DNA from 2 places in the Stenotrophomonas sp. AN71 genome. Region 1 is predicted to be linked to the other one. Evidence: riboswitches for the same ligand, from Rfam matches in the RefSeq annotation. Region 1 holds a riboswitch; the other holds the start of a gene.
The links. A riboswitch is a leader RNA that binds a small molecule or an ion and turns the genes downstream of it on or off. The one in region 1 is predicted to bind cobalamin.
Positions count from the first base shown of each region.

Region 1 (15,669 bases):
GCTGGTCGACAGTGCACCCATCGCATCGAACATCACGCTCATCGACCAGTGCAGGTCTTCGCCGCCACCGGCGAACATGATGTCCTGTGCGCCATGGCGGATCATGTCCGCGGCCGCGCCGATGCAGTGGGCCGAGGTCGCGCAGGCGGCCGACAGCGAGTAGCTGACGCCCTTGATCTGGTAGGCGGTGGCCAGGCAGGCCGAGACCGTCGAGCACATCGTGCGAGGCACCATGTACGGGCCGACCTTGCGCACGCCACGTTCGCGCAGCAGGTCGACGGCACCGATCTGCCATTCGCTGGAGCCGCCACCGGAACCGGCGATCAGGCCGGTACGCAGGTTGCTGACCTGCTCGGGGCTGAGTCCGGCATCGGCGATGGCATCGCGCATGGACAGGTAGGCAAAGGCGGCCGCATCGCTCATGAAGCGCTTCTGCTTGCGATCGATCAATGCGTCCAGGTCGAGGTCGACACGGCCACCGACCTGGCTGCGCAGGCCGGCTTCGGTGTGGTCAGCCAGCGAGGTGATGCCCGAGCGGCCTTCGCGCAGCGCGGCCGAAACGGTGTCCAGATCATTGCCGAGGCAGGACGTGATGCCCATGCCGGTGATGACGACGCGACGCATCAGAAACTCCCGGTTTCAGTGAACAGGCCGACGCGCAGGTCGCGCGCGTTGTAGATTTCGCGATCATCCACGTACATGCGGGCATCCGACTGGGCCATCACCAGTTTGCGGTTGATCACCCGGCTGATGTCGATCTCGTAGCGCACGAGCTTGGCGTCCGGCAGTACCTGGCCGGTGAACTTCACCTCGCCACAGCCCAGCGCACGGCCCTTGCCGGGGGCGCCCAGCCAGGTCAGGAAGAAGCCGGTCAGCTGCCACATAGCATCCAGGCCCAGGCAGCCGGGCATCACCGGGTCGCCGATGAAGTGGCAGCCGAAGAACCAAAGGTCCGGGCGGATATCCAGCTCGGCGCGTACCATGCCTTTGCCATGCGGTCCGCCGTCCTCGCGGATTTCAGTGATGCGGTCGAACATCAGCATCGGATCGTTGGGCAAACGGCCGGCAGCGCTGCCGAACAGTTCACCGCGTGCGCTGGCCAGCAGCTGTTCGCGGTTGAACGCGTGGAGACGGGTCATGAAGCACAATCCTGGAAGCGGGGAAACAGGGAAACAAGTCCTCGAGAATGCCCGTGGAGCCTGCGTCGATCAAACATTTCAACCGTACGCAACCGTAGTGTTTTCAAGGGAATACGCGCATCCTGTTGATGTGCAACGACCATACTTCGGCGTGTGGCCCGCACGGCCCACCCCCGCCCCGTCCGCCTGACATGACCCGACTGCGCAAGATCATCCACGTCGACATGGACGCGTTCTACGCGTCGGTGGAGCAGCGTGACGATCCGTCACTGAGGGGCAAGCCGGTGGTGGTGGCATGGCGCGGCGCGCGTTCGGTGGTGTGCGCGGCGTCGTATGAGGCGCGCGTGTTCGGTGTGCGTTCGGCGATGCCCGCCGTGCGAGCCGAGCGCCTGTGCCCGGACGCGATCTTCGTGCCGCCTGACTTCGCACGTTACAAGGCGGTGTCACAGCAGGTCCGCGCGATCTTCCTGCGGCATACCGACCTGGTTGAGCCGCTGTCGCTGGATGAAGCCTACCTGGACGTGACCGAGCCGAAGAGTGGCATCGAGCTGGCCACTGACATCGCCCGCACCATCCGCACGCAGATCCGTGAGGAAACCCACCTGACCGCTTCAGCGGGGATCGCACCGAACAAGTTCCTGGCCAAGATCGCTTCGGACTGGCGCAAGCCCGATGGCCAGTTCGTGATTCCCCCGCAGCGGGTGGATGCCTTCCTGCTGCCGCTGCCGGTGAACCGGGTGCCTGGCGTCGGCAAGGTGATGGAGGGCAAGCTGGCCGCGCAGGGCATCGTCACCTGCGGCGACCTGCGGCAGTGGGCGCTGGTCGATCTGGAAGAGGCTTTCGGCAGCTTCGGCCGCAGCCTGTACAACCGTGCGCGTGGCGTTGATGAGCGGCCGGTGGAACCGGACCAGCAGGTGCAGTCGATCTCTTCGGAGGACACCTTCGCCGAGGACCTGCGGCTGGAAGATCTGGGCGAGGCGATCGTGCAGCTGGCGGAGAAGACCTGGAATGCCACCCGCAAGACCGAGCGTGTGGGCCACACCGTGGTGCTGAAGCTGAAGACCGCGCAGTTCCGTATCCTCACCCGCAGTTTCACTCCCGACCGGCCCCCGGAATCGATGGAGGAGCTGCGTGATATCGCGCTGGCACTGCGCACCCGCGTGGATCTGCCGGCGGAGACGCGTTACCGCCTGGTCGGCGTCGGGCTCGGCGGCTTCCGCGAAAAGGAGGCGGTGGTGCAGGGGGAACTGTTCGAGCACGAAACGAACGATTCCCCGCAAAGCTGATCTACGTGTCGACCAAGGTCGGCACCCACCAAGAGCAGGTCATTCCATCCAGACAGATTGCGGAGATCTGTCGAAGGCGGGGTGGGTCCGGTTGCGGGGGCGTGAGCCGCATGGATGCGGCGACCGAGCTTGCATGGACGTACTTGCAGCGCCCCCCGCAACCGGACCCACCCCGCCATCCCACGGAATCCAGCTGTTGCTGCTGCCGTTGAGGGTGCCGGCCTGTGGCCGGCACTACCGCAGGTGCAGGGCGCAGCCTGCAGAAGAACCCCCTACCTCATGGCCACTGCATCTCGCCCTTGGCGACCTTTGCGCTCAGTTCCAGCGATGCCTCGCCGGCCAACGTCGGGTAACGCGCCTGCATCGCCTTCACCAGCGCCGCACTGTCCTTGGCTTTTGCCGCTTCGGCGTCGAATGCGCGGATGTAGTCAGCGGTGAAGCGCAGTGCGCTGGCATCCAGCGCCGCACCCGGCGCGTAATGCCCGGGCACCACCACCTTCGGCTTCAGTGCCTGCAGCCGCTGCAGGGTCTGCAGCCAGTCGGTGTGCGACTTCGGCGTCTGCGTGTCGGCCATCCACACGTGCTCGCCGGCCACCACCGGAATGCCGCCGACGATCGCACGCAGTGACGGCACCCACAGCACCGTGCGGTCCGGTGTCGGCCCCTTCAACCCGATCAGCGGCAGCCGCTGGCCCTCCAGCTGCAGCGCATCGCCGTCCAGCACCTCCGGCACCACGATGCGCGCCGGCACGTCGGCGCCCATTTTCGGTCCCCAGAAGGCCTGCTTGCCGGCCTGGGTCTGCTGGATATGGGCGACGGTCTGCGCCGTGGCGACGATGCGTGCCTGCGGGAATGCGTCCTGCAGCGTAGCCAGGCCAAAGTAGTAGTCCGGATCGCCGTGGCTGATGTAGATCGTGGTCAGCTTCTTGCCGCTGGCGCGGATCAGCTCGACCAGTTTGCGCGCATCGCTGGCACCGAACTGCGCATCGACCAGGATGGCATCATGGCGGCCTTCGATCAGAACCGAGGACACCGAGAACATCGCCTGCGGGCCGGGATGGAAGGTCTGCAGGTGCAGCTGGGATTTCGTCGCGGTGGCCGGCGCGACGGTGGCCGGTGCGGCCAGCAGCGGAGCACTGGTGAAGCTGGCGGCCAGGGCGAGGGGAAGCAGAAGGGCAGCGGTACGCATGGGAATTCCTTGTGTAGAGCCGAGCCAATGCCCGGCTGCATGTTCGCGTAGAGCCGAGCGCGGGCTATGCCGGGCGTGTCCCTGCCCGGCCCCCTGCGGGCCGTCGCAAGCGACGTTGGCAACGGCTCCTGCCGTTGCCTTCGGCTCTACAAGGGACGTACGTGGATCAATACGCTGCGGTGATGATCTGCTTCGGGTACTGGTGCGCCTCCAGCTCGGCGACGAACGCCGCGCCGTAGTCGGCGTAGCTGATGCGGCTGTGGCCGCTGGCATCGGCGAGGAAGGCCTTGGGCTGCACGCGGTACTGGCCACGTTCTTCGCCCGGGCCGATTTCGGCGGCCGGCGAGAAGAAGGTCCAGTCCAGGTCATCCACCGCCTGCAGGCGCTTGAACGCCTCACGGTGGGCCAGCGCGTACGGCTTGTAGGCCTCCGGGAAGTTGGGGGTATCGACCAGCTGCACGCCAGGCGCGACTTCCAGGCTGCCGGCGCCACCGACCACCACCAGGCGCGGCACACCGGCCCTGCGTGCGGCGGCGGCCAGCTGCGCGGCCACTTCGCCGACGCGGCCGATGTCATCGCCCGGGCGCGGACCGTAGGCACTGGCCAGCACGTCGTGGCCGGCGATGGCGGCGACCAGGGCGTCCTGGTCATCCAGCGAGGCGATCACCGGATGGGCACCGGCCAGTTCGGCAGGCAAGTCCTGCGCGCTGCGCACGATGACGGTGAGTTCATGGCCGTGAGCCAGCGCGTGGCGGGCGATCTGGCGGCCGATGTTGCCGGTGGAACCAACGAGGGCGATCTTCATGGCAGGACTCCGTGGGGCGGTGTGGGGTGGGAATGGGGCCACTCTAGGTCGCTGCGGTCGCTCGAAAAACAGCGTATAACGCGTTTGTTTGTTGCATGGATCGAGCAGATGGATCGATTGACCGCCATGACCGTATTCGTTGAGGTCGCCGAGCGCGGCAGCCTGACCGTGGCGGCCGAGGTGCTGGACATGTCGAGGGCGATGGTCAGCCGCTACCTGGCCGAGGTCGAGGGTTGGCTGGGGGCGCGCCTGCTGCATCGGACCACCCGCCGGGTCAGCCTGACCGGTCCGGGCGAGGCGGCATTGGCGCGCTTCCGGCAGATGCTGGCGATCGGCGAGGAGCTGCAGGGCGAGCTGGCCAGTGATGACCCCGAACCGCATGGCACCCTGCGGGTGACTGCCAGCGTCTCGTTCGGGCAGAGCCACCTGGCGCGGGCGGTGGCGGGCTTTGTCGCACGTCATCCAGCGGCGCGCATCGAGCTGCTGCTGGTCGATCGCATGGTGAACCTGGTCGAGGAGCGTGTAGACCTGGCGGTGCGCATCGCCCGCCAGATCGACCCCAGCCTGATCGCGCGGCGGCTGGCCACGTGCCGCTCGGTACTGTGCGCGACACCGGCCTATCTGCAGGCGCGCGGCACCCCGACCGCGCCGGAACACCTGGCTGCGCACAACTGCCTGACCCATCATTACGTCGGCAAGAGCCTATGGCAGCTGCACCGCGACGGCCGTTCGCTGTCGGTGGCGGTGGGCGGCAACATCAGCGCCAATGAAGCTTCGCTGCTGCTGGAAGCGGTGCGCGCCGACGCCGGCATCGCCATGTTGCCGACCTACCAGGTGGCGCCGTTGCTGCGCAGTGGCGAGCTGATCGAGCTGCTGCCCGAGTTCAGTCTGGACGAACTCGGCATTCATGCCGTGTATGCATCGCGCCGCCAGCAGCCCGCTATCATGCGCCGATTCCTGGATTTCCTGGCCGAGTGTTTCGCCAGCCCGGCCTTCCAGGATCTGGATTGGCGCCCATCGGGCAAGGAGAACACATGAACCATGGACGGGCCTTGATCGACCACAACCGTGCTGCCTGGGACCGCCAGGCCAGCGAAGTGCGCGAATGGTCGCGCCCGGTTGAAGCTTCCACTGTCGCTGCCGCCCGCGAAGGGCGCTGGCAGGTGCATCTGACCCCGCGCGCGCTGCCGCTGGACTGGCTGGGGGATGTGCGCGGCCGCCGCATCCTGTGCCTGGCCTCGGGCGGCGGGCAGCAGGGACCGGTGCTGGCGGCGGCCGGTGCCGAAGTGACCGTGTTCGATCTGTCCGATGGGCAGCTGGAACAGGACCGCAGCGTGGCCGCGCGCGATGGCCTGCAGCTGCGCACGGTGCAGGGCGACATGCGCGACCTGCACGTGTTCGCCAACGACAGCTTCGACGTGGTGTTCCATCCGATCTCCAACCTGTACGTGCCCGACGTGCGCCCGGTGTGGACCGAATGCCGTCGCGTGCTGGCGCGCGATGGCATGCTGATGGCCAGCTTCTACAACCCGGTGTTGTTCGTCGGCGCGCGCGATCCGCAGCTGGACGCGCAGGGCCTGATCCGGCCGCAGTACGCCATTCCCTATTCGGACCTGGAAGACCTGCCGCCGGCCGAGCGCGAGGCGAAGCTGGCCCGCGGCGATGCGATGACCTTCGGCCACAGCCTGACCGAACTGATCGGCGGTCAGCTCGATGCCGGCTTCGTCATCGATCGCTTCATGGAAGACTGGCAGCCGCAGCCGCGCTTCCTGATCGATCGTTATCTGCCGACCTTCCTGGCCACCCGCGCGCGCCGGATCGGCTGAGCCGGAGCGACAGGAGGATCTACGGAAAAAGGGGCGGCGTACAATGGACGGCCCCATGTCGTACAGGTGCCGTCCCTTGCCGTATCCCTATCCGCTGGTCGTGTTCGACCTCGATGGCACGCTGGTCGACAGCGCCGCCGATATTGCCGAAGCGCTGAACCGCACGCTGCAGGACATCGGCATGGCGCGCGTGCCCGAAGCCACCGTGCTCGGCTGGATCGGTGACGGCGTGCGCCGGTTGGTGGAGCAGGCCGTGCATGCCGCTGGTCGTGAGGTCGACCTGGCCGAGGTGATGCCGGTATTCATGGTGCACTACCGTGAGTGCCTGCTGCGCAGCCCGCGCCTGTTCGATGGCGTGGCCGAGGCGCTGACGCAGCTGCGCGCGCGCGACGTGCCACTGGCGATCTGCACCAACAAGCCCGAAGCGCTAGTGCCGCCACTGCTGCAGCACCTGGGCATCGGTGATGCATTTGCGCTGGTACTGGGCGGCGATTCGTTGCCGCAGCGCAAGCCCAGCGGCGCGCCACTGCGGCACATCGCCGCGCACTTCGGGCTGCCGGTGGACGCCTGCCTGATGGTGGGCGATTCGCTGACCGACTACCGGGCCGCGGAAGACGCCGGCATGCCGATCGCGCTGGTGCGCTACGGCTATCCGCGCGGCCTGGATCTGGCCACCGCACATGCGGTGGCGGTGATCGACGATCTGCGTGAACTGCCAGGGTTGGCTGCCGGCATTCCGGTGTAGAGCCGAGCCCACGCTCGGCTCTACAGTAGATCGACGCCATGCGTCGATGGCATCAGGCGACGCCGGGCATGGCCCGGCGCCACCGTTTACACATTAACCGATCATTTTGGCTGGTAACGCACGCTCAGCTGGTATTCGCGGCCGGGCTGGTTGAACCACGCCACGGTCTCGTAGCGGCGGTCGAACACGTTGGCCGCGCGCGCCAGCAATGACCACGACGGCGTCAGCGCGTACTCGGCGCGCAGGTCGAGCGTGCCGTAACCACCGACCTGCACCCTGTTCGCGGCGTCGTCATAGCGCTTGCCCGCACCCTGTACGGTCAGGCCGGCGCGGAAGTCGCCGAAGCGGCGATCGATGTCCAGCCGCGCGGTCTGCTGTGCACGACGCGGCAGCCAGTTGTCGAACTGGCTGCTGCCGCGGGTGCGGTTGCGCGGGTCGGTGTAGCTCAGCTGTGCATTGATGTCGAAACCGGCCAACAGCAGGCCACCGGTCAGCTCGGCACCGCGGATGCGTGCCTTTTCCACCTGCTGCATCTTCATCGTGAGCGCATCGTAGGTGATCAGGTCATCGATGCGGGTTTCGTACACGTCCAGGCCCCAGTGCCAACCCTGGCCCTGCTGCGAAACGCCGAGGTTGGCGCTCTTGGACTTCTCCGGCTTCAACGTCGGCACGCCGCTCCAGGGGTCGTACAGATCGCTGAAGGTCGGCGCCTTGAACGCGGTGCCGTAGCTGGCATTGACGCGCAGGCCGTGGTCCAGTTCCATCGCCCAGCCAACGCTGCCGGTGGCATGGTTGCCGAACTGCTGGTTGTCGTCGTTGCGCGCACTGGCCTGCAGCTGGTGGCGGCCGAAGCGGCCCTGGTACTGCACGAACACACCGGTGTTGCGGCGGCTGTCGACCAGATACCCGGCACTGCTGCCATCCAGGTTGTCCTCGCTCCAGTCCACGCCGGTGCTCAGCAGCTGGCCCTCGGCCAGGCCGATGTCGCCCTGCAGCGAGGCGCTGTTGCGATGGGTCTGCGCGCTGCCGCGTGCACCGGAATCGCCGAAGTTGTCCGATTCATTGTCGCTGCGGCCGACATTGGCGGTGAAGGCCAGGTGCTCGGACGGGGTGTAGCGCACCTTGCCGGCCAGCACCTGCTGGCGGGTTTCCGAATAGTTGTAGTAGCCGTCGTAATGGTTCTTGCCGTCGGCGCGCAACGCGCTGCCTTCCACGTTCCACTGATCGTTGAAGGTGTAGCCGCCACGCAGGCTCTTGGACAGGTTGCGGTAACCGTCGCGGTCGTGTTCGTCGGCAAAGCAGCCGGTGAACAGCGTGGCCGAGCCACGGCAGGCGTCGATGCCATCGGAATGCTGGTAGGCGATGTCGGCACCGAACCAGCCGCGTTCGGTACCGCCGCCGATGCCACCGCTGGCCTCGCGCAGGCCGTTGCTGCCGCCACCGAGCTGGAAGTGCGGAGCGAAATCGCCCTGGTTGCGACGGGTGAAGATCTGGATCACGCCACCGATGGCGTCGGCGCCGTACAGGCTCGACTGCGGGCCACGCACGATTTCCACGCGTTCGATCTGCGCCAGCGGCAGGTCCTGGTACATGGCCAGGCCGAGGTCGGCACTGTTGATGCGCACGCCATCGACCAGCACCACGGTATGGCCTGAATTGGTGCCGCGCAGGAACAGCGAGCTCTGCTTGCCGAGCCCGCCGGCATTGGTCAGGTTGATGCCGGCGCGGCCGCGCAGCAGTTCCTGCAGCGAGGTGGCCTGGCTGGATTCGATCTGCGCACGGTCGATCACCTGGGCTGGCGCGATGCTGTCCTGCAGGGCGATCGGGGTGCGGGTGGCGGTGACCAGGATCTGGTCGAGCGCGGTGGTGTCATCGGCGGCCTGGGCCAGCGCGGGCAGGGCGGCCAGCACGGCCAGGGACAGCATTCGGGACTGCAGCTTCATGGGGACTCCAGGTGCCACGCACGCCCGCGTGGCGAAGGGGAGGAGCCGCGAAAGCAGGCATGCGCCGATGCCGCAGCCTGTGCCACGGTCATCCAGCGCCATGCCCACCGCATCGCGACCTGAGGCTTCCGGGCCGGTCTCCGGGCTTGCCGCCGGGTGGCGCGAGGCCACCGCCCAGGCGCCTTCCCGTGCGCGCGGCACAGTGGCGTATTGCCTGGAACTGACGTGCTTACCGTTGCGGGGGCAGCGCCGGCATGGCGTGCAATCACGCGTCACCGGCTTCCCGTTTCAACCTGCCAGCCATCGCCACAGGTCACCTGGAAGTGCGCGCAGTCTAAGTCATTGCCTGCCGCGGGCGTTAGAGTGGTGGCCTCTTCACGTTCGTGCGAGTAGCTATGGTTGCGAAGGATCGTCTGCAGTTTCTCGATGCCCTGCGTGGCCTGGCGGCAGTGTACGTGGTGCTGTACCACGTACAGTCGATGCCGGCACCGGCACTGCCGGTAGCGGTGGCCTGGCTGCCGGCCGTGCACATGGGGGCCACCGGCGTTGCGCTGTTCTTCGTAATCAGTGCGTTTTCCCTGTGTTACACCATGCCTCGACATCAGGCCAGCGGCCGGCCGCTGCTGAGCTTCTACCTGCATCGATTCCTTCGCATCGCGCCGCTCTTCTATGTGCTGTTGATGTTCTCCCTGTTCCGCGATGGTCGCGGCGACCATGCCGGCCATTCCTGGGGGGAGATCGCGGCCAACCTGTCCTTCACTTTCAACCTGTTCCCGGGATGGGAAGCAGGCATCGTGTGGGCCAGTTGGGCGGTGGGCGTGGAGATGCTGTTCTACGCCATCTTTCCCGCGCTCTACGTGCTGGTCGGCAAGGCGCGCAGCGCCTGGGCCCTGTTGATCGGGTTGCTGGCGCTGGTGGCGCTGGCCTGGACGGGCGTGCTGGGCCAGCGCCTCCAGGCCTCGCTGGATGACTACGGTTGGCTGCGCCATGCCCCCGTCTTCGCGATGGGGCTGGTGGGCTTCCATGCTTTTGCTGCACTCGCCCGGTTGCCGGCACCGCGCTCGCGGCACTGGGCACAGGGGTTGAACCTGGCGGGTGTGCTGTTGTTGCTGCTGGCCGCGTCCTCAACCACATGGGGTGCCGCCGGCCCTTGGCAGTGGCAGTTGTCGGGGCTGGGCTACCTGAGCCTGCTGCTGGGCTTCTCGCAGTGCCCGCCGCGTTGGCTCGTGAACCGGTTTTCCGCCTGGCTGGGCACGGTGAGTTATTCGCTTTATCTCGGGCATCCGATCGTCATCGCGATGCTCGGTCCGGTGTTCGCGCGGGTGCTTGCCGTCCAGGGCGGCAGTGTCGGCTACCTGTTGTGCGCGGCGATGACGCTGCTGGTGGTACTACCGCTGGCTGCACTCGGCCATCGTTTCGTCGAAGTACCGATGATCCGTCTGGGCAAACGGCTGATGTCGCCCGCCATACCGGTGCGCAGCGCCGTTGCAGGTGGGCAGCCAGAAGGCGGCGCACGCTAGAATGATGCGCCCCGTCGCGGGGCATCAGTTCTGGAAGTGTTGCCCATGATTCTGTTCCAACCGCTACCGATCCCCGCCGCTGGCCTATCCGAGGCGCCGCCGCGCTGGCAGGTACAGACCGGCCGGCAGCGATGATCCTCGACCTGGTCCGCCATGCCGGCAACGGTCGCGATGAGTTCCTCGATGGCCGCAGCGATCCGCCGCAGCTGGCTCGCTTGCCGCAGGAGCTGATCGATGCCTACGCCACGCAGCCCTGGGAGCGGGTGATCAGCTCGCCGCGGCTGCGCTCGCTGCACACGGCGATGGCGCTGGCCACGCCGCGCGGGCTGGATGTGGAAGCGGACGAGGAATGGGAAGAGCTGGACTTCGGCGATTGGGACGGGCAGTCACTGTTCGACCTGCCCGAGGATGCGTTGGCTGCCTTCCACGCAGATCCGCACGCGTGCCCTCCGCCGAACGGCGAAAGCTGGGGCCACTTTGAACGGCGCATCGCGCGCGCGCTCGATCGGCTGCTGGACGACGATGACCCGGTGCCGACGCTGGTGGTCAGCCACGGTGGCGCGCTGCGCATGGTGTTGTCGCAGGTGTGCGGCCTGCCGATGTCGTTGTGTTGGGCATTGCGCATCGACCACGGCACCCGGTTGCGGGTATGGCTGGAACGCGGTGAGGTCGGCCTGGTGGGCGAACTGCTGGAACTGCAGCAGCCCTGATCTCGCTCGCCGGGCCATGCCCGGCGCGCCTGCGGCCACTCAATCCTCGTCGGTGCTTTCGGCCACGCTGTCTTCAGCGTGGTCGTCGGCGTCGAAGCGCTGTTCGTGCACCGGGCCCGAGGCCGGACCGGCCGCCTTCAGCGGATGCGCGGCGATGCGCGCCTCGTAGTCCTGCACCAGGGCTTCCCGCTGCGCTTCACCGAGCTCCTGCCAGTGGCAGTCGAGCAGGGCGCCTTCCAGCGAGTACAACAGGTTCAGGCTGGGCTTGAAGCCGGCACGCTTGACCTTGACGAAGGCGCCGACCGCGCCAAGCGCGAGCAGGTCCTCGCGGCTGCGCAGGCCGACCTGACGCAGCCATGCTGCACTTTTCGGGCCGATGTTGCGCAGCTTCGGCGCGCTCATCCCAGGGCCTCGACGAACACGCGGGCGATCGCTTCCAGGCCGGCCTGGTCGTCGGCATCGAAGCGGCCGACCTTCGGGCTGTCGATGTCGAACACGCCGATCAGCGCGTCGCCGTGCAGCAGCGGCACCACCAGCTCCGAACGCGACGCCGAATCGCAGGCGATGTGGCCGGGGAAGGCATCGACGTCTTCCACGCGTTGGGTCACGCGCTGGCTGGCGGCGGCACCGCAGACGCCCTTGTCCAGCGGGATGCGCACGCAGGCCGGCAGGCCCTGGAACGGACCGACCACCAGTTCCTGGCCGTCATACAGGTAGAAGCCCACCCAGTTCAGGTCGGGCAGAGCGTGGTAGACCAGTGCGGAGAGGTTGGCCGCGTTGGCGATGCGGTCGGACTCGCCGTAGACCAGGCCCCGGGCCTGTTCCAGCAGCTGGGCGTATTGTTCCGGCTTGCTGCCGGTGAGCGAGGCATTGGCGAACATGCCCGCAGTCTAGCAAGCGCGCCGGGCCGGCGATAATGCACGCACTGTTGCCCCGTTGGAGTCCTTCGATGCCGTTGCCCGCCACGCTGCCACCCGCCCTGTTTGTCACCGGCACCGATACCGAGATCGGCAAGACGGCGGCCAGTACCGCGCTGCTGCATGCGCTGCGCCGGCGCGGCCTGCGCGCGGTGGGCATGAAGCCGGTGGCCAGTGGCAGCGAAGACCGTGGGCAGGGGCTGCGCAACGAGGATGCGCTGGCGCTGCAGGCGGCCAGCTGGCCGGTACCGGACTACGCAGACCTGAACCCGTATGCGCTGCGGCAACCGCTGGCGCCGGAGCTGGCCGCTGCCGAGGATGGCGTGCAGGTGGAATTGGCGCCGATCGTGGCTGCGTTCGCGCGCCTGCGCGCGCAGGCCGACATCGTGGTGGTGGAAGGCGTCGGCGGTTGGCTGGCACCGGTCTCGGCAACGCTGGACCAGCTTGATCTGGTGCGCGCACTGCAGCTGCCGGTACTGCTGGTGGTGGGCATGCGGCTGGGCTGCGTGAATCACGCGCGGCTGACGGCGCAGTCGCTGAAGGCCAGTGGTGTGGATTGCCTGGGCTGGATCGGCAACCACATCGATCCGGTGATGCAACGCCAGGACGATAACGTTGCCACGCTGCGGCAGCGCCTGCCGATGCCGTGCTGGGGCCGGTTGCCGCATCTGCCGGGTGCGGATGGCGAAGCGCTGAGCGCGCATCTGCTTGGCGATCTGGGGTAGTGCCGGCTGCTGGCCGGCAACCTCGATGTATTCACCTGCGTGCAGTTGCCGGCCAGCGGCCGGCACTACCGTGTTGCAGCTGCCAGCTCGCACGCGAGCGCGCCCAACCGCTCCACCGCGCCGATGAAGCGCGCATCCAGCGTCTGGCAGCATGAAAGCCGCAGGCAGTGCCGGTAGCGCGCGCCACGCGAATACACCTGGCCGGGCATGAACACGATGTCCTCTTCCAGGGCGCGCTCGAACAGCACGCGGGTATCCACGCCGGGCAGCTCCAGCCATAGCAGAAAGCCACCCTGTGGCTCGGTGGCGCGGGTGCCGGCCGGGAAGTGTTCAGCCACCAACTGGCGCAGCCGTCCCACCTGTTCGCGGTACAGGCGGCGCATGCGATGCAGGTGATGCTCGTAGCTGCCAGCTTCCAGGTACGCCGCAACCGCATCGCCGAGCAGCTGGGGCTCGCCGCCGGTGGACTGGAACTTCAGCAGTGCGATGCGCTCGGCGAAGCGGCCGCCGTCGAGCCAGCCGATGCGGTAGTCCGGCGCCAGCGTCTTCGAGAAACCACCGACCACCATCACCCAGCCGTCGCGATCGAAGGCCTTCAACAGCGGTGCCGGCGGTTCGCAGAACTGCAGTTCTGCATACACCGCATCTTCGATCAGTGGCAGCTGGCGTGCGTTGACCAGTTCGGCCAGGCGCTGTTTGGCCTCCATCGGCATGGTGCACCCCAATGGGTTGTGCACGGTCGGCATCACCACCAGTGCCGCCAGCGGTGTGTTATCCAGCAGCGCATCCAGTGCGTCGACGTCCAGGCCCTGCTGCGGATGGGTAGGCAGTTCGATCGCCTGCAGGCCGAGGTTGGCCAGCAGCGGGTATAGATTGAAGTAGGACGGCGCCTCGATGCCCACTGCATCGCCGGGCTGGGTGACGGCGCGCAGCGCCAGCTGCAGCGCTTCCATCGCACCGTGGGTCAGCAGCAGGCGTCCGCTGTGGGTGTGCAGGCCCATGCGCGGGCCGCGGCGCACGATCTGCGCCAGCAGCCGGGGCGAGCCGTTCGGGCGTGCGTAGGTTTCCACGGTCTGCTGGCCGTGGCGTAGTACCTGCGCGGTGTGCTTGGCCAGCTGTGCGCCAGGGTAGAACTGGCGGCCACGCGGGCCAGCGAAGGCCAGGTCGATCACGCCCGGCCGGCGCTGCGCCTCCAGTACGCGGGCCATCAGCACCTGCTGCAGCGGTGCAGTGGGCGCCGAGGGAACATCGCGCAGCGAACGCTCCGGCACCGACAGCCGTGGCGCCACCTCGAAGCCCGCCTTGGGCCGTGGAATCACCAGGCCAGCGTCTTCCAGCTGTCGATAGGCGGCGATCACCGTGTTCAGGCTGAGCCGTCGCTGCAACGCCATCTGCCGCAGCGACGGCAGGCGGCTGCCTGCAGGCAGTCGGCCGCCGTGAATGGCTTCGGCCAGTTCATCGGACAGTCGCTGGTAGCGGGGAGGGATCATCGCGCCGTGGTCATCTGTATCCATCGAATATCCCGCCATCTGGAGCTGTACCCATGATGATGACGAGCCTAGCATGTCGTTGTCGGCCGGGCCTGATCGGGGCGCGGCCGATACTTTCCAAGCGCACGGCTGGATGGCCGTGCGTCTTTTTTTGTGTAGAGCCGGCCGCTGGCCGGCAATCCCTTTGTCGGGACGGCGGAGTAGTCGGCCAGCGGCCGGCTCTACCGCATCGGCACCAGTACCGCATCGCGCCGGTACAACGCCGGGAACTGCTTGCCCAACGCCGCCAGTTTCGGTGCGTCGTAGTAGCGGATATAGGCCGCCTGCGGATAGTTCGTCATGTAGTTCTGGTGGTAGCTCTCGGCCGGGTAGAAACGCTGGCCGCTGACCAGCTGGGTGACGATCGGTGCACGGTAGCTGCCGGCCTGGCCAAGCTGGGCGATGTAGGCACGGCTGGCGGCCTGCTGACGGGCGTCGTCGCTGAAGATGGCCGAACGGTACTGGCTGCCGTGGTCCGGCCCCTGGCGGTTGAGCTGGGTCGGGTCGTGGGCCACCGAGAAGAACACCTGCATCAATTGCCCGTAGCTGACCTGGCGCGGGTCATAGTCGATCTTCACCGCTTCGGCATGGCCGGTCTGGCCGCTGCTGACCCGCTCGTAGTGCGCATTGGCAGCGCTGCCGCCGATATAGCCGGACACTGCATTGCTCACGCCTTTGACATGCTGGAACACACCCTGCACGCCCCAGAAACAACCGCCGGCAAACACCACGCTGGCGCGGGTGGCGTCATCGCCGAATGCGGCGTCGCCGCTGGGGGCCGGCAGCGCCGGTGCCGGCGCGCCGGCTTCGACCGGTGCCGCCAGCGCGCCGTGGTCGACCAGCAGCACGCCGGCGATCAGTGCGGTGGCAACCAGGCCGGCCACGCCGGCGGCGATGCCCTGTTCAAAGGAGAGTTTCATCGTGTCCTCCCGGATCAACCGAAGGTGAAGGCGTAGGCCTGTACGCCCGCGTCGAGGAACTCGATCTCGAAGCGATGCGGGCCGACCGTGCCGCGCTGGCGCACCAGCTGGTACAGGCGGTGTTCGTCGACCACGCCGCTGCCATCGGCACCGACATCGCTGCCGGCGTCGGCGGCCGGCAGCGGCTTGCCGTCCAGCCAGACACGGAAGCGCACGGGTTTGCCGTCCCGGGTGGGCGCCAGCACCAGATGCAGGTCGCGGGCATGGAACTGGAACGCAATGCGACCACCCGCCTGTTGCAGCTGCGCGGCCTCGTCGGTAACGGTCCAGCGCCCGGACAGGCCCCACTGGTTCAACGTCAGCGTGGCCGGCAGTGTGTAGTCGAACGCAGTGTCGCTGCGCTGTCCGCCAGGCG
Region 1 covers NZ_JBNDKU010000010.1:46,872-62,540, reverse strand. Annotated here, with positions in the region: gene fabB (beta-ketoacyl-ACP synthase I) at 1-624, opposite strand, end outside; gene fabA (3-hydroxyacyl-[acyl-carrier-protein] dehydratase FabA) at 624-1,139, opposite strand; gene dinB (DNA polymerase IV) at 1,331-2,425, shown strand; gene ABH900_RS15550 (MBL fold metallo-hydrolase) at 2,703-3,614, opposite strand; gene ABH900_RS15545 (NAD(P)-dependent oxidoreductase) at 3,781-4,419, opposite strand; gene ABH900_RS15540 (LysR family transcriptional regulator) at 4,528-5,457, shown strand; gene ABH900_RS15535 (class I SAM-dependent methyltransferase) at 5,454-6,245, shown strand; gene gph (phosphoglycolate phosphatase) at 6,322-6,990, shown strand; gene btuB (TonB-dependent vitamin B12 receptor) at 7,092-8,933, opposite strand; cobalamin riboswitch at 9,048-9,269, opposite strand; gene ABH900_RS15520 (acyltransferase family protein) at 9,329-10,453, shown strand; gene ABH900_RS15515 (histidine phosphatase family protein) at 10,585-11,163, shown strand; gene ABH900_RS15510 (TfoX/Sxy family protein) at 11,203-11,565, opposite strand; gene ABH900_RS15505 (GAF domain-containing protein) at 11,562-12,044, opposite strand; gene bioD (dethiobiotin synthase) at 12,113-12,805, shown strand; gene ABH900_RS15495 (PLP-dependent aminotransferase family protein) at 12,871-14,319, opposite strand; gene msrA (peptide-methionine (S)-S-oxide reductase MsrA) at 14,517-15,254, opposite strand; gene ABH900_RS15485 (cytochrome c biogenesis protein DipZ) at 15,269-15,669, opposite strand, start outside.

Region 2 (15,669 bases), on a different contig from region 1:
TGACGACGGCGGCGTCCAGACGGCTCAGGCCGCTGCCGCCCACTTCCGGGTCCATGTACAGACCGCAGAAGCCCAGTTCACCGGCCTTGGCGATCGCCTCGCGCGGAAAGATGCCCTCCGCATCCCATCGCGCGGCGTGCGGCGCCAGTTCGGCCTGTGCGAAGTCGCGCGCAGCCTCGCGGTACGCCTGCTGTGCTTCTTCCAGTTCCGTCGTCATCGAGTGGCTCATGGCTGCTCCTGCCGTTACTTCAGGCTGATCGTGGTGTTGACGCCGTGGCTCAGCGTTTCGTCATCGAACCAGCGCGCGGTGACGGTCTTGGTCTGGGTGTAGAACAACACCACCTGCTTGCCGTACGGGCCCAGATCGCCCAGCTTGGAGGCGCGCGAACCGGTGAACGAGAACAGCGGCACCGGCACCGGGATCGGCACGTTGATACCGACCTGGCCGACGTCGATGTCTTCCTGGAACTTGCGCGCGGCCGCACCGGACTGGGTGAACAGTGCGGTGCCGTTGCCGTTCGGGTTGCTGTTGACCATGGCAATGGCTTCATCCAGCGTTTCCGCTTCGAGGATCACCAGCACCGGCCCGAAGATTTCTTCCTGGTAGATGCGCATGTCGGTGGTGACACCGGCAAAGATGGTCGGGCCGACGAAGTTGCCCTTCTCGAAGCCATCCACTTGCGGCCTGCGCCCATCCAGCACCAGCTTGGCACCCTGCTCCGCACCCGAAGCGATCAGGCCTTCCACGCGCTCGCGCGCGCTGCAGGAGATGACCGGGCCCACGTCGGTGCCGGCAACGGTGCCGCCGCTGACCTTCAGGGTCTTGGCCTTCTCGACCAGGTCCTGCACCCAACCGCGTGCTTCGCCGACCAGCACCAGGGTGGAGGCGGCCATGCAGCGCTGACCGGCCGCACCGAAAGCGGCGCCGACCATCGCGTTGAGGGTCTGTTCCTTGTTGGCGTCCGGCAGCACCACCGCGTGGTTCTTGGCGCCCATCATGCACTGCACGCGCTTGCCGGCCAGCGAGGCGCGGTTGTAGACGTGGGTGCCGACGCGGGTGGAACCGACGAACGACACGGCCTTGATGTCCGGGTGGTCGCAGATCGCGTTGACCACTTCTTCGCCGCCGTGCACCACGTTCAGCACGCCCTTCGGGATGCCTGCTTCCAGCGCCAGTTCGACCAGGCGCATGGTGACCATCGGGTCCTGTTCGGACGGCTTGAGGATGAAGGTGTTGCCGGTGGCGATCGCCATCGGGAACATCCACAGCGGAATCATCGCCGGGAAGTTGAACGGGGTGATGCCCGCGCATACGCCCAGCGGCTGCATGATCGAGTAGGTGTCCACGCCGTTGGCCACGTTGTTGGCCAGCTCGCCCAGCTGCAGGTTGCCGATGGCAGCGGCGTGCTCGACCACTTCCAGGCCGCGGAACACATCGCCTTCGGCGTCCGGCAGGGTCTTGCCCTGTTCGGCGGTGAGGATGTGCGCCAACTCGCTCATGTTCTCGCGGATCAGCTGCTGGTACTTCAGGAAAATGCGCGCACGGGTACCGATCGGCGTCTTGCGCCAGGTCTTGAAGGCCTCCTTGGCGGCAGCGACAGCGGCGTCGACTTCGCTGGCAGTAGCGAACGGCACCTGGGCCAGCACGTCCTGGGTGGCCGGATTGATCACGTCCTGCCAGTGGGAGGTGGCCGATTCAACGAACTGGCCATCGATCAGCATGCGGATACGGGGCGCTGCAACAGTCATGACGACAATCCCACGGGGTGCGAAAGATGCTTGGCATTATTCACAGCGCCCACCTCGATTTCCGGGCTGAACCCGCTTAATCTGGTCAACGTGACCCACGATTCCTGTTAATTTTGTGAATTATTCAGCCTCCCAGCGACAACTCGGCCTGCGCCTGCTGCGGCTGCGCGAGCAGCGCGGTTACAGCCAGGCCGACCTGGCACGGGCGCTGGGGCTGTCGGCCAGCTACCTGAACCAGATCGAGCGCAACAAGCGCCCGCTGACCCCTGCGGTGCAGAAGAAGCTGGGCCAGGTACTCGGCGATGTTTCCGCCCTGTTCGACGAGGATGAGCCCGCTGCACTGCAGGAAGCACTGGGCGAGACCCTGCGCGACCTCGGCCTGGCCGAGGTCAGCGCCACCGAACTGCGCGCCCTGGCCGGCAACCTGCCGCAGGTCAGCCGCGCGCTGCTGGACCTGCACCGGCGCCACCTGGCCCTGCGCGAACATGCCGCCGCACTGGAATTCCAGCTGGGCGAGCCTGGCGTCGGCAGCACCCTGCCGGCTGGCGACCAGGTGCGTGAGTTCTTCAACCGCATGCACAACCACATTCCGGAACTGGATGAACTGGCCGAGGGCCTGTTCGGCGAGTGGGGGCTGTCGCCCGGGCACGTGGCCCCGCGCCTGCGCCAGCTGCTTGCCGACCGTCATGGCGTACTGGTGGAAGTGGCCGCGCTGCAGGCTGGGCGCGAGAAGCGCCAGTACGACGCCGGCACGCGCCGGCTGTGGCTGCCGGACTACCTGGAGCCGGGCCAGCAGGCGTTCCAGATGGCCGCCGAGCTGGCCCTGCGCGGCTATCTGCCGCAGATCGATGCGGTGGTGGCACGCGCCGGGTTCACCGATGAGGCGCGCATCGCGCAGGCCCGCATCGGCCTGTCGAACTATTTCGCCGGCGCGCTGGTGATGCCATACATGCGTTTTCTGCGCGCGGCCGAGGCCAGCAACTACGACATCGAACTGCTGGCGCACCAGTTCGGCGTCGGATTCGAGGCGGTCTGCCATCGGCTGAGCACGCTGGCGCGCCGCAGTGCGCCCGGGCTGCCGTTCTTCTTCATCCGCGTGGACCGCGCCGGCAATGTGTCCAAGCGCCATTCGGCCACCGATTTCCACTTCTCGCAGGTGGGCGGCTCCTGCCCGCTGTGGATCGTCTACGAGGCGTTCAACCAGCCTGGGCGCATCCTCACCCAGACCGCACGCATGCCCGACGGCCGCCGCCATTTCTGGCTGGCGCGGCAGGTCAGCAGCGGCCCGGTGGGCCATGGCCAGCCGCGCAAGACCTTCGCGGTCGCGCTCGGCTGCGACCTGCAGCACGCCGAACGCCTGGTGTATTCGCTGGGGCTGGACGTGCAGAGCCCGGGCAACTCGGTCTCGATCGGCCCAGGCTGCCGAGTGTGCCCGCGCGAGGACTGCATGCAGCGCGCGTTCGCGCAGTTGCCGGGAAGGTAGGGGTTGGTTCGGCAGGGCTGCGCCCTGCACCCGCCGAATCAACGTCAACGTCAAAAGGCTGCATTCCGTGGGATCGCGGGGTGGGTCCGCCTTCGACAGGTTCCTGCTGCTGTTGGTAGGTGTCGACCTTGGTCGACACGGCAGATCCACGCCATGCGCGGATGCTCTTCGACGAATGTTTGAGATATTCGATTTCGATGGACATTCATCCACGCATGGCGTGGATCTACTAAACCTTTCGTGCGTACGCTGCATCCCAATCGGGATGCCCGCCCATGGAGAAGCCCATGTTTCTGCTACGCCCTTGCCTGGCCCTGCTGCTCGCTGCCACCGCTGCACCAGCGTGGGCGACCTTTTCCATCGCGGCCTGCAATGATGCGGGCGACTGCGGCGTGGCAGTGGCCACGCACAATCTCGGCGTTGGCGGCGTCGGCGTGCCGTGGGCACAGGCCAGGGTGGGCGCCGTCGCCAGCCAGTTCGAAACCAATCTGACCTACGGCTCGAAGGGACTGGCCCTGCTGGCCAAGGGCCGCACGCCTGCACAGGTCCTGAAACAACTGCTCGATGAAGACGGTGATTTCGATGGCACCACCGTGGCCGAGCGCCAGGTGGGGCTGGTCAGCGCGCGTGGCGGCAATGCGCAGTACACCGGCGCCACCGCACAGCAGGCCGCGTGGGCAGGCGCGCACGGCGAGGGCAGGTTGAGCGTGCAGGGCAATGGCCTGGCCGGGCCGGAGGTGCTGGCCGCCATGCAGCGCAGCTTCGACGCATCGCGCGGTGCGCTGGCGGCGCGTCTGCTGGTGGCGCTGGAGGCCGGCCAGGCGGCGGGCGGCCAGCGCAGCGGACAGTGGTCGGCCGCGCTGCTGGTGCGCACACCTGGCGGCGACTGGCAGGACACCGACCTGCGCGTGGACGCCGATCCGCACGCGGTGGCGCGCCTGCGCGAGCTGTACGACATGCGCCTGTCCAACGACGCGATCATCCGCGCCGAGCAGCGCTGGGAGAAGGGCGATGTGGCCGGTGCGCGCGCGGCGCTGGCCACCTCGTTGTCGCTGGCACATGGCTGGGACCGCACCTGGGCGCGTGCGGCGCGACTGGCGATGCGGCAGGGGGATACCGCGCTCGCCCGTGAGTATCTGGCGGGCCTGCGTGCGCTCAACCCGGGCTGGGTGAAGCAGGAACTGGCGTTGCCGCTGTACGCACCACTGCAGGGAGATGCGGTGGTGGAGCCGTGGCGATAAGGCATCGCGGGGAGGGGTCAGATCCGTTTTCCTGCAGAAAACGGATCTGACCCCGATTGGAGGTGCATCCACGCATGGCGTGGATCTACCGAGGACCGGCTCAGTAGATCGGCGTCACCTTCATCTGCGGCAGCGGCCGCGGCGCGCCGTCGGTGAGGTCGGGGCCGAGGTCATCCCAGCTGCGGCCCTGCTCGACCATCAGCCCCCACAGCTGCTGTGAGCCCAACCGTTTGTCCTCCGAGCCCAGCTTGTACGACGGCGGCGTCGGCGCGCCGCTGGCGACCATTGAATAGGCCGCGCGATACGCCAGTACCTGCTGCGCCGGGTCGTCGGTGCGCGCCACTTCCAGCGTATAGCGCTGGTAGGCCGAGGCCAGGTTGCGCCAGCGTATCCAGTAGTGGTTCTCGAACGAGAACGAACAGAAGCGCGCACCGGCCAGGCTGCCCTTGTCGGCGATGCGGGTGAGCACTTCCTGCGGCATGTCCAGGTTCATGCCGCCTTCGTCGCCCTGCAGGCTGACATGCACGATGCGGTCGCGGTAGCCCGGCGCGCGCGCCTGCAGCAGGTCGCGCCAGTTCTGCATGGTCGCCACCACCGCGAACAGGAAGCGGCCCAGTTCGGCAGCGGCCAGCGGCGTGGCGATCGACTGGTAGGTGCGCTGCCAGCCATGCCGGTTCTCGGTGGGCAGGAACACCGCGTGCTCCAGCGCCTGGCGGCCGCTGCTGCCATGACTCACATCCTCGGCGTGCTGTGGGTAGACCAGGTTGATGGCGAAGGTCGGCCAGCGCGGCAACGCAGCATCGAACAGATGGATCGGGAAGTTGCTGCTGATGCCGCCATCGGAGAACCAGCAGATGCGGAACGCGGTGATCACCGGTCCGCAGGTCTGCCCGGCACTGGTCAGCCCTTCCATGCTGTCGGCCACATTGTGCTCCTGGTCGGCCGCCGGTGCGGTGGGCTCACAGCGACGCTCGCGGCGCGAGGGCTCATGCAGCGGTACCGCACTGATCAGCAGCGGGAAGCTCAGGCTCATGCGCGTGGCCACCAGCACCGGCAGCTTCGGGCCCTGCGGCAGGTGGTAGTACTGACGCCCTTCCACCTCCAATGGCGGGCCGGCCTGCTTCACCAGCCACTGCACCACGCTGGCGGGGAACAGCTGCTCGAACTCCTCACGCAGGAACCAGAACTGCGCGCCGCCCAGTGGCAGCGTGCGCGGCTCGTTGTGCGAGACACAGGTGGTGATCATCTGCAGGCTGATCGCATGCGGGCTGTCAGGCTCGCCGGCATAACGCGGTGCATCGTGCAGGTCGGCGAAGGTCAACGGCACATCCAGTGGCTTGCCCGACAGCTGCTGCAGGCAGGCATGCAACCACTCGGTCAGGGCGGGCTTGCGCGCATCGCGGCCGAGGCCGCTGCACAGGCCCAGCAGGTTGCGCCGTGCCACCCTCGCTACCCGCAGCGCGGCACCGGCCACGCCCGCGCCGTAGGCGCACAGCAGCGACGGCAGCAGGGTGGCGGCCACACCGCTCCAGCCACCGCCCCACCAGCCCAGGCCGAGCAACAGCGCCAGCGACACCAGCACTTCCAGCGGCGCGATCTCGAACACGGCAATGGCCAGGCACAGCAGCTTGCGCGGCAGTCCGGCGTTGCCGGTCAGCACCACCAGCAGCCGGTAGGCCGCCCGTGCCCCGTGTGCCGGCTGGAAAAGGCTGTAGATGAAGCCGCGCCGCGACAGTTGTGCCGATACCGCCGACAGTCCGCCGTAGCCAGCGTCGCCAGGCAGGTGTTCACCGGCCTGCTGACGACGATCACCGCAGGCCGCTGCTGCTGCCACTGCCGCGGCGATGGCTCCGGCCGACGTACCGCCGATGCTCTTGAAGCGATACTCGCGCGCCAGCGCCAGTACCGCATTCGGGTACACGATGCCGCTGGTGATGCCGCCTTTCATGACCAGATCGCAATACTTGTCTGCCACAAGCCCTCTCCCGTCCGTCGGTGTCCAGTATGGCAAGGGACGCTCTCACAACCTGAGAAATGAGCCACAGCACGGCGCGGTCTTTGGCCCTTGACCATTGCCGCCAACGGGTCCACCTTGCACACGCCGAAGGTATCCACCCCACGTTCGGATGACGGGATGGATTTAAACGGGAATCCGGTGAAGGCGCCTCGTGCGCCCATTCCGGAGCTGCCCCGCAGCGGTGAATGGAAACGAATCCTGCCAACAGCACTGGGCTTGCGCCTGGGAAGCGGCAGGTAGTAGGGGGGCTGCGGCCCGCGTCCATCAGCCCGAATACCGGCCCCGGCCGGGGGACACGACCGTCCCCTGACTCGACCTGGACTCTCCGCGGGGAGGGTGCCGGGGCCGTCGTTGTCCTGCACGTGCAGGCGGCGTGGCCACGCGCGTCCTTTTCACGGTATCCGGCCAGCCCTGTCCCCCACGCCTTGAGGCATGGGTCGCCGCCGTTGCCGGCGCTCCGTGCGGTACCTGATGATGACCGAGCTCCAACGCCCTGCCCTGACCCTGCCAGCCGACGGCCAACGCCTGCTGCTGCATTCGTGCTGCGCGCCGTGTTCCGGCGAAGTGATGGAGGCAATCACCGCCTCCGGAATCGACTACGCGATTTTCTTCTACAACCCCAACATCCACCCGGTGAAGGAGTACGAGCTGCGCAAGCAGGAGAACATCCGCTTCGCCGAACAGCACAACATTCCGTTCATCGACTGCGACTACGACACCGACAACTGGTTCAGCCGCGCGCGCGGCATGGAGAACGAGCCCGAGCGCGGCATCCGCTGCACGATGTGCTTCGACATGCGCTTCGAGCGCACCGCGCTGTACGCGCATGAACATGGCTACGACACCATCAGTTCGTCGCTGGGCATCTCGCGCTGGAAGAACATGGCGCAGATCAACGACTGCGGTATCCGTGCCGCCTCGCGCTACGAGGGCCTGCAGTACTGGGACTACAACTGGCGCAAGGGCGGTGGTGCCAGTCGCATGATCGAGATCAGCAAGCGCGAGCAGTTCTACCAGCAGGAGTACTGTGGCTGTGTGTACTCGCTGCGCGATGCCAACCGCCACCGCCGCGAGAACGGCCGCGAACGGATCAAGATCGGCCTGCTGTACTACGGACAGGACGCTGAGACGCCGCAGGGCGATTGACGTGCAGCCAGGGGGCGGCCACGCTGGTCGCCCCTTCCGTTGTGCTGGACCTGCCATGACCGCCCTGCCCGCCGATGTCGCCCTGCTGGTGATCGACCTGCAGCCGGACTTCATGCCCGGTGGCGCGCTGGCCTGCGACCAGGGCGATGCACTGGTCGCGCCGATTGCCGAACTGCTGGCGCAACGCCGCTACCGTACCGTGGTGGCCACCCAGGACTGGCACCCGGCCGACCACGCCTCGTTTGCCAGCCTGCACCCCGGCAAGCGTCCGTTCGAGACCATCCTGCTGCACGCGCAGCCACAGACCCTGTGGCCCGACCATTGTGTGCAGGGCAGCGATGGCGCCGCACTGCACCCGGCCGTGGACTGGACCGTGGCCGATCTGATCCTGCGCAAGGGCACCCGCCCACAGGTGGACTCGTACAGCGCCTTCCGCGAGAACCACGGCCCCGACGGTGAGCGCCCGCCGACCGGCCTGGCCGGCTGGCTGCACGAGCGTCGCATCCGCGAGGTGCACGTCTGCGGCCTGGCCCGCGACTACTGCGTGCTGTGGAGCGCGCAGGACGCGGTGAAATCCGGCTTCCGGGTGAAGTTCCTGTGGGACCTGACCCGGCCGGTGACCGGCGCCAACGACACGATGGTGCGCGAGGCACTGGGCAAGGCGGGGATTCCGGTCATCTGAGGCATGACCGCCGGGCATGGATCAGGTAGAACGTCAGCGGAACACCACCGTGCGGTGCCCGTTGAGCAGGATGCGGTGCTCCACATGCCGGCGCACGGCACGCGCCAGCACCAGCGATTCGGTATCGCTGCCCAGCCGCACCAGCTCGCGCGGTGCCATCGCGTGGTCCACACGGGCCACGTCCTGTTCGATGATCGGGCCTTCGTCCAGGTCTTCGGTGACGTAGTGCGCGGTGGCGCCGATGATCTTGACCCCGCGCGCGTGCGCCTGGTGATAGGGCTGCGCGCCCTTGAAGCTGGGCAGGAAGCTGTGGTGGATGTTGATCGCGCGGCCGGCCAGCGCGCGGCACAGCGTGGGTGACAGGATCTGCATGTAGCGCGCCAGCACCACCAGGTCGATGCGCTCGCGATCGACCAGGTCGATGATCTGCTGCTCCTGCGCCGCGCGCGTTTCCGCATTCACCGGCAGGTGATGGAACGGCACCTGGTAGGACGCGGCCAGCGGCGCGAAGTCGGCGTGGTTGGACGCCACCGCAGCGATATCCACCTTCAGCTGGCCACTGTGTGCGCGGAACAGCAGGTCGTTGAGGCAATGACCCTGCTTGCTGACCAGCACCAGCAGGCGCGCACGACGGCGACCATCATGCAACTGCCAATCCATGCCGAAATCGGAGGCCAGCGCGGCCATCGCGCCGTGCACGGTGTCCAGCGCCAGGCCGGCATCGCGGTCGAAGTGCACGCGCAGGAAAAAGCGGCCACTCTCCTCGTCGCCGAACTGCTGGGCGTCGAGGATGTTGCAGCCGTGGTCGAACAGCAGGCCGGACACGCGGTAGACGATACCGGTGCGGTCGGGGCAGGACAGGGTGAGGATGGAGTCGGGGCGCATCATCCGAGTGTAGGCCAGCACACCGTTGATCGGATCGTTGGTCACCAATGCAACCGAGTGGCTTGGTTCAGTCCCAAGCGATACTTGGGGCCTCCCGTGGCAAGCTGGTCGGTCATGAACCTGTTGCAATTGATCCGCAGCTTCACCCGCACCGCAGAGACCGGCAGCATTGCCGCTGCGGCCCGCGTTCTGGGCATCAGCGCCACCGCAGTCGGCCAGAACATCAACCGGCTCGAGGCCCATCTGGGCGTACGGTTGCTGAACCGCAGCACGCGCCAGCTGGCCCTCAGCGAGGCCGGTGCGCTGTATCTGGCGCAGGTACGCCATATCGAGGCCGACCTTGCGCGCGCGCAGGCGATGGTCACCGCCGGTGACATCGAGCCTGCCGGGCCACTGCGCATTGCCTGCAGCAGCGCGTTCGGCCGCCACGTGCTGGCGCCGTTGCTGCCATCACTGCAGCAGCGCTACCCGCAACTGCAGCTGGAGCTGCGCCTGACCGACCGCGCCGTGCAGCATGGTCCGGAAGCGGTGGACGCCAGTATCCGCATCGGCGCGCAGCTCGAAGACGGTGTGGTCGCTCGGCAGCTGGCACGGGTGCCGTTCGTGTTCTGTGCCTCGCCGGCCTACCTGCAAGCACATGGCACGCCGCAGCAGCCTTCGGAGCTGGGCGGCCATCGCGGCCTGCTGCACCGCTTCCCCACCGATGGCCGGCCACTGCGCTGGGGCCTGCTGAAGGACGGCCAGCGCATGGACGCGGCGCTGCCGGCGAGCATGGTCTGCGATGACATCGATGCGCTGGCCACATTGGCCGCCGCCGGCGCGGGCATCACCCGGCTGGCGGCGTTCGTGGCCGAGCCGTACCTGCGCGATGGCCGCCTGCAGGCGGTGTTCGACGCGGACAGTGCGTGGCGCCCGGAGCCGATGGAGGTCTATTTCTGCGTCAGCGACCGCCGCGACTTCACTGCCAAGATCCGCGCGCTGTTCGAGCACCTGCAGGCCGGCATGGCGCCGGCCTGGCGGGTATGAGCATCAGCGTGTGCTGAACACGCCGCGCGCATCGCGCGGTTCGCAGCGCAGGTACTGCGGCGCCGGTACCACACTGTCGCGCAGTGCGGCGGCAGCATGCCACGGCCAGCGCGGGTCATAGAGGATGCCGCGGGCCATCGCAACGGCATCGGCGTGGCGATGGCGCAGGATCGATTCGGCCTGCTCCGGCTCGGTGATCATGCCCACCGCGATGACCGGCATGCGCACCTTGGCCTTGATCGCCGCTGCGAACGGCACCTGGTAGCCCGGGCCGACGGTGATCTTCTGGCGCTCATCCAGGCCACCGCTGGAAACGTGCAGGAAGTTGCAGCCACGCGCGTCCAGCACCTGCGCCAGCGCCTCGCTCTGCACCAGGTCCCAACCACCGTCGACCCAGTCGCTGGCGGAAATGCGCACGCCCACAGCGACCTTGTCCGATACCGCCGCGCGCACCGCGTCGAACACTTCCACCAGCAGGCGCAGGCGGTTCGGCAGCGAGCCACCGTAGCCGTCGGTGCGATGGTTGCTCAGCGGCGAGAGGAACTGGTGCAGCAGGTAACCGTGCGCAGCATGCAGCTCGATCAGCTCCAAGCCCAGGCGCTCGGCGCGCAGGGCGCTGGCAGCGAAGGCGGCGATGACCTCGACGATACCCGCCTCGTCCAGTTCCTGCGGCGCCGGATCGGCGGCATGGAACGGCAGTGGCGACGGCGCCACGGTGGCCCAGCCACGTGCGTCGTTGGCCGGCAGCTGGCCACCGCCGTCCCACGGACGGCTCACTGAGGCCTTGCGGCCGGCATGGCCCAGCTGGATGCCCAGCGGCATCGGCGACCAGCGGCGGACGCTGGTCAGCACCTGTGCCAGGGCCGCCTCGGTGCCGTCATCCCACAGGCCCAGATCGGCCCAGCTGATACGGCCGCGCGGCTCGACGGCGGTGGCTTCCAGAATCAGCAGGCCGGCACCGGATTGCGCCAGGTTGCCCAGATGCATGGCGTGCCAGTCACTGGCACGGCCATCTTCGGCGGAATACTGGCACATCGGCGCGATGACGATGCGGTTGGACAGGGTCAGGGGGCCGAACGAAATCGGCGAAAACAGCTGGGTCACGGCGATGCGGGGGACAGGCGGATAGAGGGGGCGTATTGCACCCCTGCACGGCCTGCGAATCAACCGTCTGGATGGATCGCTGTTTCGTGGGGGCGCATGAACTTGGCGCCGGGCCACGCCCGGCGGGTGTCCGATGCCGCGCTGTGCGCCCGCCGGGCGCGCCCGGGCGCTACCCGGAGGTGAACCCAGCGAGGGCCTCGGCACAATCGCGCTCGTCCTTGAACTGCAGCAGGTCGTCGGCACGGGTACGGCCACGGTTCAACGCGACCACCGGCAGACCGGCCCTGGCGGCGGCCTGCACGAAGCGGAAGCCGGAATAGACCATCAGCGAGGAGCCCACCACCAGCACCGCATCGGCCTGCTGCAGGTGGTCATGCACCACCGCCACGCGTTCACGCGGCACGTTTTCGCCGAAGAACACCACATCCGGCTTCAACAGGCCGCCGCAGTACGGGCAATCGGGCACCACGAACGCGGAAAAGTCGGTCTCCAGGTCCGCGTCGCCATCCGGGGCGATGCCGGCTTCCAGCGCATCCCAGCCGGGATTGGCATCCAGCAGCCGCTGCTGGAAATCCTCGCGGCCACCGCGACGCTCGCAGCCCATGCAGCGCACCAGATCCAGGCGACCATGCAGGTCGATCACGTTGCGGCTGCCGGCACGCTGGTGCAGGCCGTCCACGTTCTGGGTCAGCAGCACCTGCAGCTTGCCGCGGCTTTCCAGTGCGGCCAGCGCCTGGTGGCTTCCGTTGGGCCGGGCCAGGCCGAAGCGCGGCCAGCCCAGCAGGCTGCGCGCCCAGTAGCGCTGCCGGGTGGCGGCCTCGCCCATGAAGGCCTGGTAGGTCACCGGCGGCGTGCGCTTCCACTGGCCATCGGCATCGCGGTAATCGGGAATGCCCGAGGCGGTACTGCAACCGGCGCCGGTCAGCACGAACAGGCGCTGGGCGCGGTCGATGAAGTCGGTCAGCGGCAGGGTCATGGCAGCCAGATGGGGGCGCTCAGGCGCCCCCGCAAGCAGGGGCTCAGGCGGCCGGGGTGCCGGGAAGCTGCGGCACGGTCACCGGGTGGCCATCGTCGCCCAGGGCGATCATCACGAAGTGGCCGCGGGTGCACAGCTTGCGCTCGCCGCTGTGCAGGTCCTCGGCGATCAGCTCCACTTCGACCTTCATCGAGCTGCGGCCGACCTCGACGATGCGGCCGATGGTCTCCACCATCTGGCCGATGCGGATCGGCAGCTTGAAATCGACCTGGTCGCTGCGCGCGGTCACCACGGTGCGGCGCGAGTAGCGGGCGGCGGCGAGGAAGGCGGCCTTGTCCATCCATGCCAGCGCCTGGCCACCGAACAGGGTGCCCATGTGGTTGGTGTGGTTGGGGAAGACGATTTCGGCCATGCGCACTTCGATGGGCGGCACGGTCTCGGGGATCGGAGTCATGGGGGATGCTTCGGTGTGGGGTACGGCAATTTTAAGCCAGGCCCCGTGCAGGCGGCGCTACACTGCGCCACGCCCACCGCCAGGACCCGTCATGCCCGCAACCTCCGACCTGCTCGCTTTTGCGCTGGTCTCGCTGGCCATGGTGCTGACGCCGGGACCGAACATGATCTACGTGATCTCGCGCTCGATCTGCCAGGGGCCGATGGCCGGCCTGATTTCGCTGGGCGGGGTCGCTCTGGGCTTTGTGTTCTACATGCTGTGCGCGGCGCTGGGCATCACGGCGCTGCTGATGACCGTGCCGTTCGCCTATGACGCGCTGCGCATCGGTGGCGCACTCTACCTGTTGTATCTGGCCTGGCAGGCGCTCAAGCCCGGCGGCCGCTCGCCGTTTGCGGTGCGCGACCTGCCGCAGGACAGCCCGCGCAGGCTGGTCACGATGGGCTTGCTGACCAATCTGCTGAATCCGAAAGTGGCGGTGATGTACCTGTCGCTGCTGCCACAGTTCCTGCATCCGGACGGCGAAGGCAGCGTACTGATGCAGTCGCTGGTGCTGGGCTCCACCCAGATCCTGGTCAGTGTCAGCGTAAACGGCGTGATCGCGCTGACCGCCGGCAGCATCGCCGGCTTCCTCGCCGCGCGCCCGACCTGGCAGGCGGTACAGCGCTGGCTGATGGGCACGGTGCTGGCCGGCCTGGCGGTGCGCATGGCAGTGGAAGGGCGGCGGTAAGACAGCAGGTAGCGCCGGGCCAGGCCCGGCGAGCAAGCCATGGGCCGGATGGAATCCGCCGGGCGTGGCCCGACGCTACCCACAAAAAACCCCGGCGTTGGCCGGGGTTCTTCGTTGCGACACGCCTGACCGGATCGATCAGAAGTTCATGTCGAAGGCGACTTCGCCCTGCACGCCGACCTGGTAGGCCGAGACGCGGCGTTCGAAGAAGTTGGTCAGCTCCTGCACGTCCTGCAGCTCCATGAACGGCAGCGGGTTGCGCACGTTGTACTTCTTTTCCATGCCCAGCTTGGCGAAGTGCTGGTCGGCGCAGTGCTGCAGGTACTGGCGCATGTCGCGGGTCGAGATGCCCGCCACGCCGCCGGACAGCACGTCCTCGGCGAACTGCACTTCGCATTCGATGGCTTCGGCCAGCATGTCATAGACCTGCTGCTTCATCTCATCATCGAACAGGTCCGGCTCTTCCTCGCGCACCACACGCACCGACTCGAACGCGAACTCCATGTGCGCGCTCTCGTCGCGGAACACCCAGTTGGTGCCCGAGGCCAGGCCCGGCAGCAGGCCACGCGAACGGAAGTAGTACACGTAGGCGAAGGCAGCGAAGAAGAACAGGCCTTCGATGCAGGCGGCGAAGCAGATCTGGTTGAGCAGGAACTGGCGACGCTCGGCGCGGGTCTCGATGCGCTTCAGGTCCTGGATCGAATCGATCCACTTGAAGCAGAAATCGGCCTTCTTCTTGATCGAGTCAATGTTCTCCACCGCGGCGAACGCCTTGACGCGCTCTTCCGGGTCCGGCAGGTAGTTGTCCAGCAGGGTCAGGTAGAACTGCACGTGCAGCGCTTCTTCATACAGCTGGCGCGACAGGTACATGCGCGCTTCCGGCGCATTGAGGTGCTGGTACAGGTTCAGCACCAGGTTGTTGGACACGATCGAATCGCCGGTGGCGAAGAACGCGACCAGGCGATGGATCAGGTGGCGCTCACCCGGCGACATCTTGCTGTGCAGGTCGGTGATGTCGATCTGGAAGTTGATCTCTTCCACCGTCCAGGTGTTCTTGATCGCATTCCGGTACATGTCATAGAACTGCGGGTAGCGCATCGGGCGCAGGGTCAGTTCAAAACCGGGATCGAGCAGCATCTGCTTGGGCTTGTCGGCCATGGGTGTTTCCTTGTCTTCTCGGGTCAAAACGCCGGGCGTGGCCCGGCGCTACCTTGGTGTTTCCGTAGTCGAGCAGCAGTGCCGACCAGCGGTCGGCACCCACCGCGCGTTAATCCACCGCGCGGTGTTACTGGCAGGCCTCGCAGGCTTCCGGATTTTCCAGCGAGCAGGCGACAGCTTCGTCTGGGCTGAACACCTTGGCCGGAGCCGCGTTGCTCACCGTGGTCTTGGCGATCTTGGTGGCCGGACGCGAGCGCAGGTAGTACGTGGTCTTGACGCCCTGCTTCCAGGCGTACATGTACATGGAAGACATCGCACCGATGTTCGGGCTTTCCATGAACAGGTTGAGCGAGGCCGACTGGTCGATGAAGGCGCCACGCTCGGCAGCCATGTCGATCAGCGAACGCATCGGCAGTTCCCACGCGGTGCGGTAGACCTCGCGCAGCGCCTCCGGAATCTGTGCCACGCCGGCGATGGAGCCCTCGGCCAGCTTGATGGCATCGCGCATGTCGGCGGTCCACATGCCCAGCTTCTTCAACTCGTTGACCAGGTAACGGTTGACCTGCAGGAAGTCACCAGACAGGGTCTCGCGCTTGAACAGGTTGGACACCTGCGGCTCGACGCATTCGTAGCAACCGGCGATCGAGGCGATGGTCGCGGTCGGGGCAATCGCGATCATCAGCGAGTTGCGCAGGCCGTGTTCCTTGATGCGGGCACGCAGGGCATCCCAGCGTGCGGTGTCTTCCGGCACCACGTTCCAGGCGTCGAACTGCAGTTCGCCACCGGCGGCACGGGTGTCGTTGAACGACGGGTGCTTGCCACGTTCCTGGGCCAGCTCGCAGGAGGTTTCCAGCGCGTGGAAGTAGATCGCTTCGGCGATCTTCTTCGACAGGGCGCGGGCTTCGGCGCTGTCGAACGGCAGGCGCTTGCGGAAGAACACGTCCTGCAGGCCCATGCAGCCCAGGCCGACCGGACGCCAGCGCAGGTTGGCGCGGCGGGCGGTTTCGATCGGGTAGAAGTT
Region 2 covers NZ_JBNDKU010000011.1:23,390-39,058, reverse strand. Annotated here, with positions in the region: gene ABH900_RS16200 (acyl-CoA dehydrogenase family protein) at 1-229, opposite strand, end outside; gene ABH900_RS16195 (CoA-acylating methylmalonate-semialdehyde dehydrogenase) at 244-1,749, opposite strand; gene ABH900_RS16190 (helix-turn-helix domain-containing protein) at 1,865-3,232, shown strand; gene ABH900_RS16185 (DUF1028 domain-containing protein) at 3,520-4,473, shown strand; gene ABH900_RS16180 (RpoH suppressor) at 4,574-6,421, opposite strand; cobalamin riboswitch at 6,561-6,789, shown strand; gene ABH900_RS16175 (epoxyqueuosine reductase QueH) at 6,965-7,636, shown strand; gene pncA (bifunctional nicotinamidase/pyrazinamidase) at 7,692-8,318, shown strand; gene purU (formyltetrahydrofolate deformylase) at 8,352-9,203, opposite strand; gene ABH900_RS16160 (LysR family transcriptional regulator) at 9,318-10,229, shown strand; gene ABH900_RS16155 (NADH:flavin oxidoreductase/NADH oxidase) at 10,233-11,333, opposite strand; gene ABH900_RS16150 (NAD-dependent protein deacetylase) at 11,503-12,309, opposite strand; gene ABH900_RS16145 (acyl-CoA thioesterase) at 12,353-12,763, opposite strand; gene ABH900_RS16140 (LysE family translocator) at 12,855-13,490, shown strand; gene ABH900_RS16135 (ribonucleotide-diphosphate reductase subunit beta) at 13,629-14,648, opposite strand; gene ABH900_RS16130 (ribonucleoside-diphosphate reductase subunit alpha) at 14,776-15,669, opposite strand, start outside.
Region 2: linked by a shared signal. The riboswitch ahead of ABH900_RS16175 (epoxyqueuosine reductase QueH) and the one ahead of btuB (TonB-dependent vitamin B12 receptor) in region 1 are both predicted to bind cobalamin.